2 regions of the Pseudoalteromonas sp. KAN5 genome follow, and region 2 is predicted to be linked to the other one. Evidence: predicted binding sites of a transcription regulator. Region 2 holds the regulator's gene; the other holds the start of a gene.
The links. The regulator LexA, encoded in region 2, represses DNA repair genes until DNA is damaged. The targets are predictions, from matches to a motif close to TACTGTATNNNNATACAGTA.
Positions count from the first base shown of each region.

Region 1: ruvC (crossover junction endodeoxyribonuclease RuvC) is a predicted target of LexA. The motif match lies at 1,968-1,987, and genes of this name have one in related genera.

Region 1 covers NZ_AP025589.1:1,059,740-1,065,088, reverse strand. The annotation lists gene ruvB (Holliday junction branch migration DNA helicase RuvB) at 1-768, opposite strand, end outside; gene ruvA (Holliday junction branch migration protein RuvA) at 776-1,393, opposite strand; gene ruvC (crossover junction endodeoxyribonuclease RuvC) at 1,395-1,919, opposite strand; gene KAN5_RS04575 (FtsX-like permease family protein) at 2,030-4,531, opposite strand; gene KAN5_RS04570 (ATP-binding cassette domain-containing protein) at 4,521-5,234, opposite strand; gene KAN5_RS04565 (arylesterase) at 5,235-5,349, shown strand, end outside.
Region 2 covers NZ_AP025589.1:3,012,015-3,017,363, forward strand. The annotation lists gene ctaD (cytochrome c oxidase subunit I) at 1-644, opposite strand, end outside; gene coxB (cytochrome c oxidase subunit II) at 644-1,786, opposite strand; gene lexA (transcriptional repressor LexA) at 2,203-2,820, opposite strand; gene KAN5_RS13430 (hypothetical protein) at 2,894-3,679, opposite strand; gene KAN5_RS13435 (PaaI family thioesterase) at 3,800-4,243, shown strand; gene KAN5_RS13440 (hypothetical protein) at 4,240-4,620, opposite strand; gene KAN5_RS13445 (hypothetical protein) at 4,784-5,349, shown strand, end outside.

The sequences.
Region 1 (5,349 bases), 1.9 Mb from region 2:
AACATCAATCATGTTCAGCGCCTGCTCTGCTACTTCAGCATTAACAGTTCCATCTGATTTTACTTGCGTGTAATCACGTACTCGACGCAATAATCGATTTGCAATACGCGGAGTGCCACGAGAGCGTTTCGCTATTTCAGCTGCGCCATCATCACACATTTGTAAATTTAAATAATGTGCTGAACGCCCTACTATGGTTGAGAGATCAGCAACAGAATAAAATTCTAAGCGCTGCACAATACCAAAGCGATCTCTCAGCGGTGATGTTAACGAGCCTGCCCGCGTAGTGGCGCCAATGAGTGTAAAGGCAGGTAAATCAAGCTTGATTGACCGTGCTGCAGGGCCTTCACCAATCATTAAATCAAGTTGGTAATCTTCCATGGCAGGATATAAAATCTCTTCAACTTGAGGACTAAGTCTGTGTATTTCATCTATAAACAGTACATCACCTTCTTCAAGATTGGTAAGTAGCGCGGCTAAGTCCCCTGCTTTTTCAAGTACCGGGCCTGATGTGGTTTTAATACTGACATTCAGCTCGTTCGCAACAATATTCGCCAAGGTGGTTTTACCTAACCCTGGAGGGCCAAATATTAATAAATGATCGAGTGCTTCACCACGGGTTCGAGCCGCCTCTATAAATATTTCCATTTGCTGTTTAACATGGGGCTGACCTGTGTAATCGGCTAATAGTTTTGGCCGTATAGCGCGATCAACAACATCTTCATTACTTTGTTCTGTCGCATCAATTAAACGATCCGCTTCAATCATGGTTTACTCACAACATTGATTTTAAAGATTCTTTAATAAGAACCTCTGTAGACATATCAGGTTTGGCTACTGATTTTACTGTTTTTTGTGCTTGCGCCAATTTATAACCCAATGACACTAAGGCCGAAACCGCGTCATCTGCCGCATTATTTGCGATCAACGTATCGGCAGCAGGCTCTATCACCGCATTATCACTAAATGGCGTGAATAAGTCATTACCCCAATCTTTCAATCGATCTTTCATTTCCAGTACTAAGCGCTCAGCGGTTTTTTTGCCAACTCCAGGGAGCTTAACTAAGCTTGTGGCATCTTCATTATTCACGCAATTCACAAATTGTTTAGCAGACATACCAGACAAAATCGCTAAACCGAGTTTAGGCCCTACGCCGTTCGCTTTTAATAACTCTCTAAATAATGCGCGTTCAGTTTTATTATTAAAACCAAACAATAATTGTGCGTCTTCTCTCACTACAAAATGCGTATATACAATGGCCTGCTCGCCAATATTAGGCAGATCATAAAAGCAGGTCATTGGCATATTTACTTCATAACCCACTCCACTTACTTCAAGTAAGATTTCTGGCGGTTGTTTTTCGACTAAAATGCCATTTAAGCGACCTATCATGTTATTTCCTTAATCGTCCTCTAACGGTTTTACTGGCACTGCCCGCTAGTTTTATTAAATTTTGATCTGAATGAGCATGGCATATTGCAATTGCCAATGCATCGGCGGCGTCTGCTTGCGGGGTACCAGGCAATTTTAAAATATTTTTAACCATGTGCTGTACTTGGCTTTTATCGGCACCACCATTACCCACTACGGCTTGTTTTATTTGCCGCGCAGAATACTCAAAAACGGGCAGTTCTGCGATAGCTGCGCCTACTATTGCCGCACCACGGGCTTGCCCCAGCTTTAATGCTGAATCTGGGTTATGCGCCATAAACACTTTTTCGATAGCGAAGTGATCCGGCGAAAATTGCTCAATCAGTTGACTAACACCTTGGTAAATCATTTTTAATCGAATGGGAAAATCATGATCAGCCAATTTAATACAGCCACTACCTAAATAAGTAAATTTAGCCCCTTGATGGGCAATTACCCCATAACCAGTTAAACGCGAGCCAGGATCAATCCCTAAAATAATAGCCAATACGTGCCCAATCAGTATAAATAATTAATTGCAGTAATAATGCCAGAGCACTGTATAAATTACCAGTGCAAAAAAGCCCGTAAAAACGGGCTTGTTCAATTGCTAACCTGTTAGGCTAAAGAGCGCAGCAAACCTTGAGTATTTTTACGCATGGTTCGGGCTATCATGAAGTAACCTAGAGATGCTACAAACATGCCCCCTACTATTGGCCCAATTAACCAAATATGTGGGTGCAGCTTACCGGCTAAATCGAACATCTCACGTTGCACGATTAATAAGGCAACATCGCTAACCAACGCAGCTACGAAGCCTGCTGCGCTGCCGAGTAATAAAAATTCATACAAGGTCGCATTTTTTATTAACCGTCCTTTTGCCCCTAAGGTACGCAATATAACAATTTCTTGCATCCGCTCACCCAAGCTTGCTTGTACTTGTGAGATCAATACTAAGCCGCCGCACAACACCACAATCGCCAATACAAAACCAATTGCTAGGGATACTTGCGAAATAGTTGAGCGTATTTGAGTGACAAAACTATCTACGTCGATGGCGTTGATGGTTGGGTAACTACGTAATAATTGACTAAAGTCGCGTTTTTGTTCGGCATTAATTCGTACCGATGAAATATAGGTTGCCGGAAAATCCGCTAAAACATCAGGACTTAAAATAATAAAGAAGTTAGGCTTTAGTGTTGCCCAATTCACTTTACGAACACTGGTAATTTTGGCATCAAACGACTGTGCACCGATTAAAAAGGTCAAGGTATCACCAAGTTTTACATCTAAGCGCTCAAGCATAGACTCTTCTATTGACGCCTCCGCGGTCGCGTTATCAGCAAACCACTTACCATCAATGATCTCATTTTGTGCAGGCGCTTGCTCAAGCCAAGTAAGATTAAGCTCGCGACCTATACCTGAGCGGGCTTCTTCGTCTTTCTTTTCGTTATCTTGTAATGACACTTCACGGGCAACCAGTTCGCCATTCACTGCGTTTACACGCCCTCGCACAGTTGGATAAAAGTCAGACACCTGAATGTTCTTTTGTTCTAAAAACGCATTAACATCTGGTAATTCTGTTTCAGTGATATTAACCAAAAAGGCATTTGGCGCGTCGCTAGGTAGTTGCGACTGCCAATCCGCGATCATATCGTTTTTAAGTACCACTAAAAATAACAGCAGTTTTATAGCAAGTGAAAAACTGATCAACTGCACCGCATTGGCATTGGCACGTTTTTGAATAGAGGCAATCGCAAGTGACCAGCTACTACCTGGACGCAGGCCTAACTTACGACCACCACCGAAGATCAACCGCGAGAGCAAAAATAAGATAGCGATTAAAATCAACGTTGATACAAATAAAATAGCGGTGATTTTTAAGTTATTACTAAATAGCCACATGAGTAAAAATACCGTCACAGCCGACATGCCTAAATGCACTTTACTCACTAACAACTTATCGCCCAAGTTACGGCGTAATACTCTAAGCGGTGGAATATCAAATAAGTCTAATAACGGTTTGATTGAAAACATCACGGCACATATTACACCGGTGCTGATCGCGACAAACCAAGGTTTTAAACCCGCCGCAGGCAAAGTGTTATTCATTGATTTTGCCAAATAGCCAGTGGCAATTTCTTGTAAGCCATAACCAATTGCTAAACCAAGGATCACCGATAAACCACACACTAAAGATAAGTGCAGTAAGTAGATTTTGCGGATCATCGCGCGGCTACCGCCGAGCGTTTTCATCATCGCAACAGGGTCATATTGGCGCTCACAATAACGTTTAGCCGACACCGCAATGGCCACTGCCGCTAAAATAATCCCTAATAACCCCGCGAGTAATAAAAAACTTTCAGCGCGGTTTAAGCTATTAGCAATAGGCGATTGTCTGTCTTTTACTCCATACCATTGCTGGTTTTCTTTTATTTGTGGCTTTAGCCACCCATAAAAGTCGCTAATATCACCTTCATCGCCGCTGTACAATTGACGGTAAAAAACACGGCTGCCAGGTTGAATAACTTCAGTTTTTTCTACGTCTTGATTGTTTAACAACACACGACGACTGCTCGAAAAAATATTAAATGGCGCATCCGGCTCTTCAACTAGCACTTTTTCGATATTAAATTGTGCAGCCCCTAGCTCAACGGTATCACCCACTTTTACATTTAACGCATAAAATACCGATTCACTGAACCACACATTACCCACCGATGGTCCCTGCGTAGCAACTTCTATCTCACCAGTTAAACTACTTTTGACTTTAAGCTCACCTTTTAGGGGGTAATGCTCCGATACTGCCTTCACTGAGCTTAATTGCATTTCATCATTAGCAAATAACATAGTATCAAAGTAAGTTAACTGCGCGGTTTGCAAATTATACTCGCTGGCTTTCGTTAAATACTCATCGGGTAGCACATGATTACTTGCCAACACACGATCAGCAGCAATAAAGGCACTGCTTTTTTGCGCAATGCTTTGCCCTATTCGGTCAGTTACCATAGAAAGTGTTAATACCGTCAATACCGCCAGCGATATTGCCGCACAGATCACCGTGAGTTCACCACGGCGAAACTCACGACTAAATAATTTTAACGCTAATTTAGCCCACATTCGCCACAGCCTCATTGGTATTTTTAACTAATTGCCCCGCTTCAATTTGCAAAACATGCTGACATTTCGCAGCCAGCGCTTCGTCATGGGTGACTAACACTAAGGTAGTGCCGTGCATTTTATTAAGGTCGAATAACAATGATTCTATTAATTTACCATTTTTGCTATCAAGGTTAGCGGACGGCTCATCTGCGAATAATATTTTGGGCGTGCCAATAAATGCTCGAGCAATAGCAACACGTTGTTGCTCGCCACCAGAGAGTTGCGATGGGTAATGCTCAACACGATGACTCAAGCCCACTTTTTCAAGTAACTCAAGTGCCTGCTGTTTGGCATTTTTTTCGCCTGCAAGCTCAGCAGGTAGCATTACGTTTTCAAGTGCGGTTAAACTCTGCACTAACATGAAAGATTGAAATACAAAACCCACTTTAGCTGCTCTGAGTGCTGCACGTGCTTCTTCATCAAGTTCATGCAATGGCTCGCCGTCTAAATAAATTGAACCTTGCGTTGACTGATCCAGACCTGCTAGTAAACTAAGTAAGGTTGACTTGCCAGAGCCAGATGTACCAACCACCGCCACTGAATCCCCAGACTTGACATTAAAGGTGATGTCGCTGAGGATGGGCAAATCCCCTTCAAGGGTAGTAACCGTTTTTGAAAGATCTTTAGCCTGAATAATATTTAATTGAGATAGCGCTGACATATGATGTATTCAATCCTACGTTTTATATTCGTTTTACTGTTAGTAATCAAACCACTTACTGCAGCAGCTGACAACACAATTTTAATTTTAGGAGACAGTTTAAGTGCCGCCTACG
Region 2 (5,349 bases):
AAAAATGCGGTGATTAGCCAAGTCCAGACAAACAACGGAAGTTTCATCCATGTCATGCCTGGAGCACGCATATTCACTATGGTCACTATGACATTTATTGCGCCCATAATTGAGCTGATCCCCATAATATGCACAGCAAACACAAATAACGCAGTGTTATCATTACTGTAGGTGGTTGAAAGCGGTGCATAAAATGTCCAACCAAATGCAGGTCCGCCACCAGGCATAAACAATGACGCCAATAGAATTAAAAACGCGAATGGGAGGATCCAAAAACTCCAGTTATTCATGCGCGGCAAGGCCATATCTGGTGCGCCAATCATCAGTGGCACCATCCAGTTTGCAAGCCCTGTAAAGGCTGGCATAACCGCACCAAACACCATAATCAAACCATGTACTGTGGTCATCTGATTAAAAAAATGTGGTTCGACTAACTGCAACCCTGGCTGAAATAATTCAGCTCGGATCACCATTGCCATTGCGCCACCAATTAAAAACATGGTGAGCGAGAAAATTAAATATAAGCTACCAATATCTTTGTGATTGGTAGTAAATAGCCAGCGCTTAAACCCTTTAGCAGGGTGATGATGGCCATCATCATGATCTGCAGCTGTATTATCATGTTGCTGTGTTACGCTACTCATTATTTAGCCTCCGATGTTGCATCAAGCTCAGCTTGGATCTGACTCGGTTGAATAACATCGCCGGTATCATTACCCCACGCATTACGTTTGTAAGTAATAACCGCCGCTAATTGTTTAATTGATAATTGCTTAGCAAATGCTTGCATCGCAGTACCTGGGCGGCCATGTAGTACGACATCAATATGATCTTTAATATCACCAAGCACCACCGGATTGCCTTTCAGCGCAGGAAACACTCCTGGCAGCCCCATACCTGTTGGTTGATGGCATGCTGCACAACTGGCCATGTAAACTTGTTCACCCAACGTCATTAACTCTTCTTTAGGTAATGTTTGATCGAGTAATGCCGCATCCGCAGCAGCTGCTTTTTGCTTAGCTTGTTTAGCATCAGCCAGCCATGTCGCAAATTCTTGCTCAGATTTAGCTTCCACCACCACGGGCATAAAACCATGGTCTTTGCCGCACAACTCAGCGCATTGCCCGCGATAAATGCCCTGTTCATTTATTTTCGTCCACGTTTCATTGATAAAACCCGGGTTGGCATCTTTTTTAACCGCAAAATCAGGGACCCACCACGAGTGGATCACATCATCGGAGGTCATCAAAAAGCGTATTTTTTTATTGATTGGCAAGACTAAAGGTTTGTCTACCTCTAGAAGGTAGGTGTTAGTTTTATCCGCTTGATTGGTTATTTGTTCTTGTGGAGTTGATAGGATAGAGTAAAAAGCAACACCTTCGCCCATGTACTCATAATGCCATTTCCATTGTGACCCTGTAATTTTAATCGTTAAATCAGCTTTACTTGCATCCTCCATCGCAATCAACGTTTTAGTCGCAGGCACAGCCATCGCGATGAGAATAACAAATGGAATAGCAGTCCAAAGTATTTCAACTTTAGTACTTTCATGGAATTGGGCTGGAATAGCCCCTTTTGATTTACGATGATGTATTAACGCCCAAAACATAACGGCAAATACAATCACCCCAATCACACAACAAATTATAAATATAGTCATGTGTAGTTGATAAACATTATTACTTATATCGGTTACACCTTCGCGCATATTAAATTGGCTATTCGCCAACAATTGCTGCGGAAGCATAAGTAATATAAGCCACAAGGTAGCGCTCAGTTTACCCATGTGACGGCTCCTTTTGATGCTATTGCAAGACGCAAAGCGAAAAGGCGGCACTACTTTATTTCACGCCAATTCGTTATTTTTTTATTGTAACTGGTGATCAAACCTGCTTCAGAAAGTGCTTTTACTACAGAAACTCGCAACTTTTAAAGACAGTTGTTAACACAGTGTATTAACCAATTAGTTAAAAAACGAACAATTAGCAAGTTTTAGGGGCAATAAATTTCTCTTTTGGTGCATAAATAACAACTAAAAATCAGCGCGTTATTTTCTAATGGAGGGGATGTAGCAGTAGCCAAAAAGTAACCTAAAGTAGAGCTGGCAAGGGCTTGGGAAGCGTAGCTAAGTATTAAATTTAACCACTAAAGAAGTAAAAAAATTCAAAGCACCAAACTTCACCAATTTGGTGCGCAATAGGTTTACATCCAGTCAGCGTTACGGATCACGCCAACTGCCAGCCCTTCAATATTGAAAGATTCATGCTCCAAATCCACTTCAATTGGTGCAAATTCATCATTTTCAGCATGTAAGAAAACTTTTTTACCTGCTTTTTCAAGGCGCTTCACTGTTACATCATCATCAACACGAGCAACGACCACTTGGCCATTTTCAGCAACTTGAGTGCTATGTACTGCCAGTAAATCACCATCCATAATACCAATGTCTTTCATACTCATGCCTTGCACTCGTAATAAAAAGTCGGCAGCAGGTTTAAATAATAATGGGTCAACTTGGCAGTGACTCTCAACATGCTGCTCTGCCAAAATTGGCTCACCAGCAGCGACGCGGCCAATCAGCGGCAAACCTAGCTGCTCAGGCTCATCTTCCTCAACTAATTGAATACCACGGCTAGCGCCGGGCTTCATTTTTATAACACCTTTTTTAGCCAGTGCTTTTAGATGCTCTTCAGCTGCATTGGCGCTTTTAAAGCCTAACGTTTGCGCAATCTCAGCACGGGTTGGCGGCATACCGGTATCTTTAATAAATACTTTAATAAGTTCAAGAATTTGAGCTTGGCGATTCGTTAATGGGCGCATACAACTGGTTTTCCATACAGTACATTTAACTGTGAGTATATACAGTTATCTGAAAATCGCAAATATAAATTGACTATAAACGCGCCGTTAATAATAAGCTTACGCTATTTAAATCACTCTCAGAATCTAACGCCGAGCCAAGGCCAAACTTTAATGCTATATGCTGATTAAACCAATAGTGTGTTTGTAACTCATAGTTGTCACTAAGATGCTTTTCATTGCGTATATTAGCAATTAACCCCACTGACCAAGCCTGATTAACATAGTAAACAGCTTTACCTCGTACATATTTATAACGCCCTGCTAATTGTTTTAATTCTAAATCCCAACCTTGATTTTTATTGATATCTGTCCAGCGTACATAGGGCGCATATGTCCACTCTACTGCAACATTCTTAACCTCTTGCCGCCAATTGCTTTCAACACGACTGTAATAAGCGTTAAAACCAAGTTGTAGCTGCTCATTCATCTGCTTGCCAAGTGCAGCACTGACTAAGTAAGCTGTATCTTGCCAATCCTTGTTATCATCGGAGGTTCTTTGCAGACTGCCCTGCATAACTAACCCCTCGGGGCCATACACTGCTGCATCTGTATTTAAATAACTAAAATCACCGTTCGAAAACCCACCAAAAGCATAGTTATTGACTCTATTTAAGTCGGCTTTAAGATCATATGGCCCAGTTAGAGGCTCTAGATCTTCAGCAAAATAACGATAACGCGCTCCTAAAAATGACTCATCAAAACCGGCGAGGTCGGTAACACCCAAATCAAGCTGATGCTGTGTAGCAGCTATAGCTGGCGCCTGAGTAAGCACATTTACACACAATAATGCACCGAGTTCAAGTCCTCCTAACTTCATGCTTTAAACCTATTAACAAATACACAATAAAGGTACATTTTAACTATTTTTATGATCTTAACTGTAGAAAAATGTTTAAAAGTGTAGACTGAAAACTCACTAATTTAATGAGGCAGATTTATGAGTATTTGGTATCAACCGATCACCCTAGCGCAGTGCAAAGCATTAGATGAAGGCATTAATGGCCAAGGCACGTTAATGAAAACTATGGGGATTGAAATTAGTGAAATTGGCGATGATTATTTAGCCGCTACAATGCCTGCAATTCCAGCTCATCACAATCCTATGGGCATGGTACATGGCGGAGCAAATGTGGTGCTTGCAGAAACCGTAGCTAGCTACGCTGCAAACTTTGTAGTTGATTTTACGAAGTTTTATTGTGTTGGCCAAGAGATCAACGCTAATCACTTAAAAGCATCGCGTAATGGCACATTAACGGCAATTGCAAAACCGCTGCATTTAGGCAAACGAACATCGGTATGGGAAGTAAAAATCACCAATAGTCGTGGCGAATTATGCTGCGTATCAAGAATGACCGCAGCAGTTGTAGAGCGTAAAGGCTAGCTTGCCAGCGGATAAATCGTAATTTCAATTCCTGCACCAATCGCAGAGATACGCAATAATGTATCGGCACTGAGCGCTTGATTAAAACATTTTGGCGAAGTGCCTGATTCAAAGCCAATATCAAAGGTGCGTCTTGAGCATGATAACCACTGTTTTAATGCATTACGCGAGCACGACTCAATCAACTCACACAGGTGGTTAATTGCTTTATCTGGCGAGGTAACATCTTCTTTAGACTCAATACGTGCAAGTTGACGGTACTCATCTTTATCATAATGCAAAACCACAGCACTCTTTTTTAAGTCAGCAACTAGCAAACTAATATCTTGCTTTGATTCCAGCTCTAGATCTACATTTAAAAATTGAATTTCCGACATTGTTTCATTTTTACCCTGCGTTAATAACAACGCAAACTTTAACCCAATTTTACATTTATACCAAATCAACAGTGGATTTTATTATCTGCGACAATTTGCCACATTGGCAAACTCACTATAATTTATACAATAGCGCACTAATAATAACAAACAGGCTGAAGTAATGAATAAACGCATTTTTAAACATGCGCGCAAACTCCACAAATGGTTAGGTTACTTATTGGCATTACAAATTTTTGCATGGTTGCTTGGTGGTTTAGTGATGAGCGCCATCCCTCTTGAGAAAGTACACGGAAAGCACTTAGCTGCACGTCAATTAGATAACCCATTTACTCAAGCTGATTACCCTGCATCGCTAGATAACATTGTGTCCCAAGTACTTCGACCACAGCAAATAACTTATGAGCACTTTTTAACAACACCAATCATTACAGTGCATGGCCAAAGTGGTGATTACAGCTTTAATGGACTTACTGGGCGCCCTTTTATTGCTCCAACACAATCACAAATTATCGCCAATGCGAAAGCGCATCTACTAATAGATGCGCAAGCCAGCCAAGCAGTTAAGCTATCAACCGGCCCAAGAGAAGTAGGTTATAAAAAGAATATTTGGCAAGTCACTTTTGACGACAGTTTCAGTACCACATTATATTTACACGCAGATAGTGGCAAAGTTATTACCGTTCGCAGCACAATTTGGCGAATCTTTGATTTTTTCTGGATGCTGCA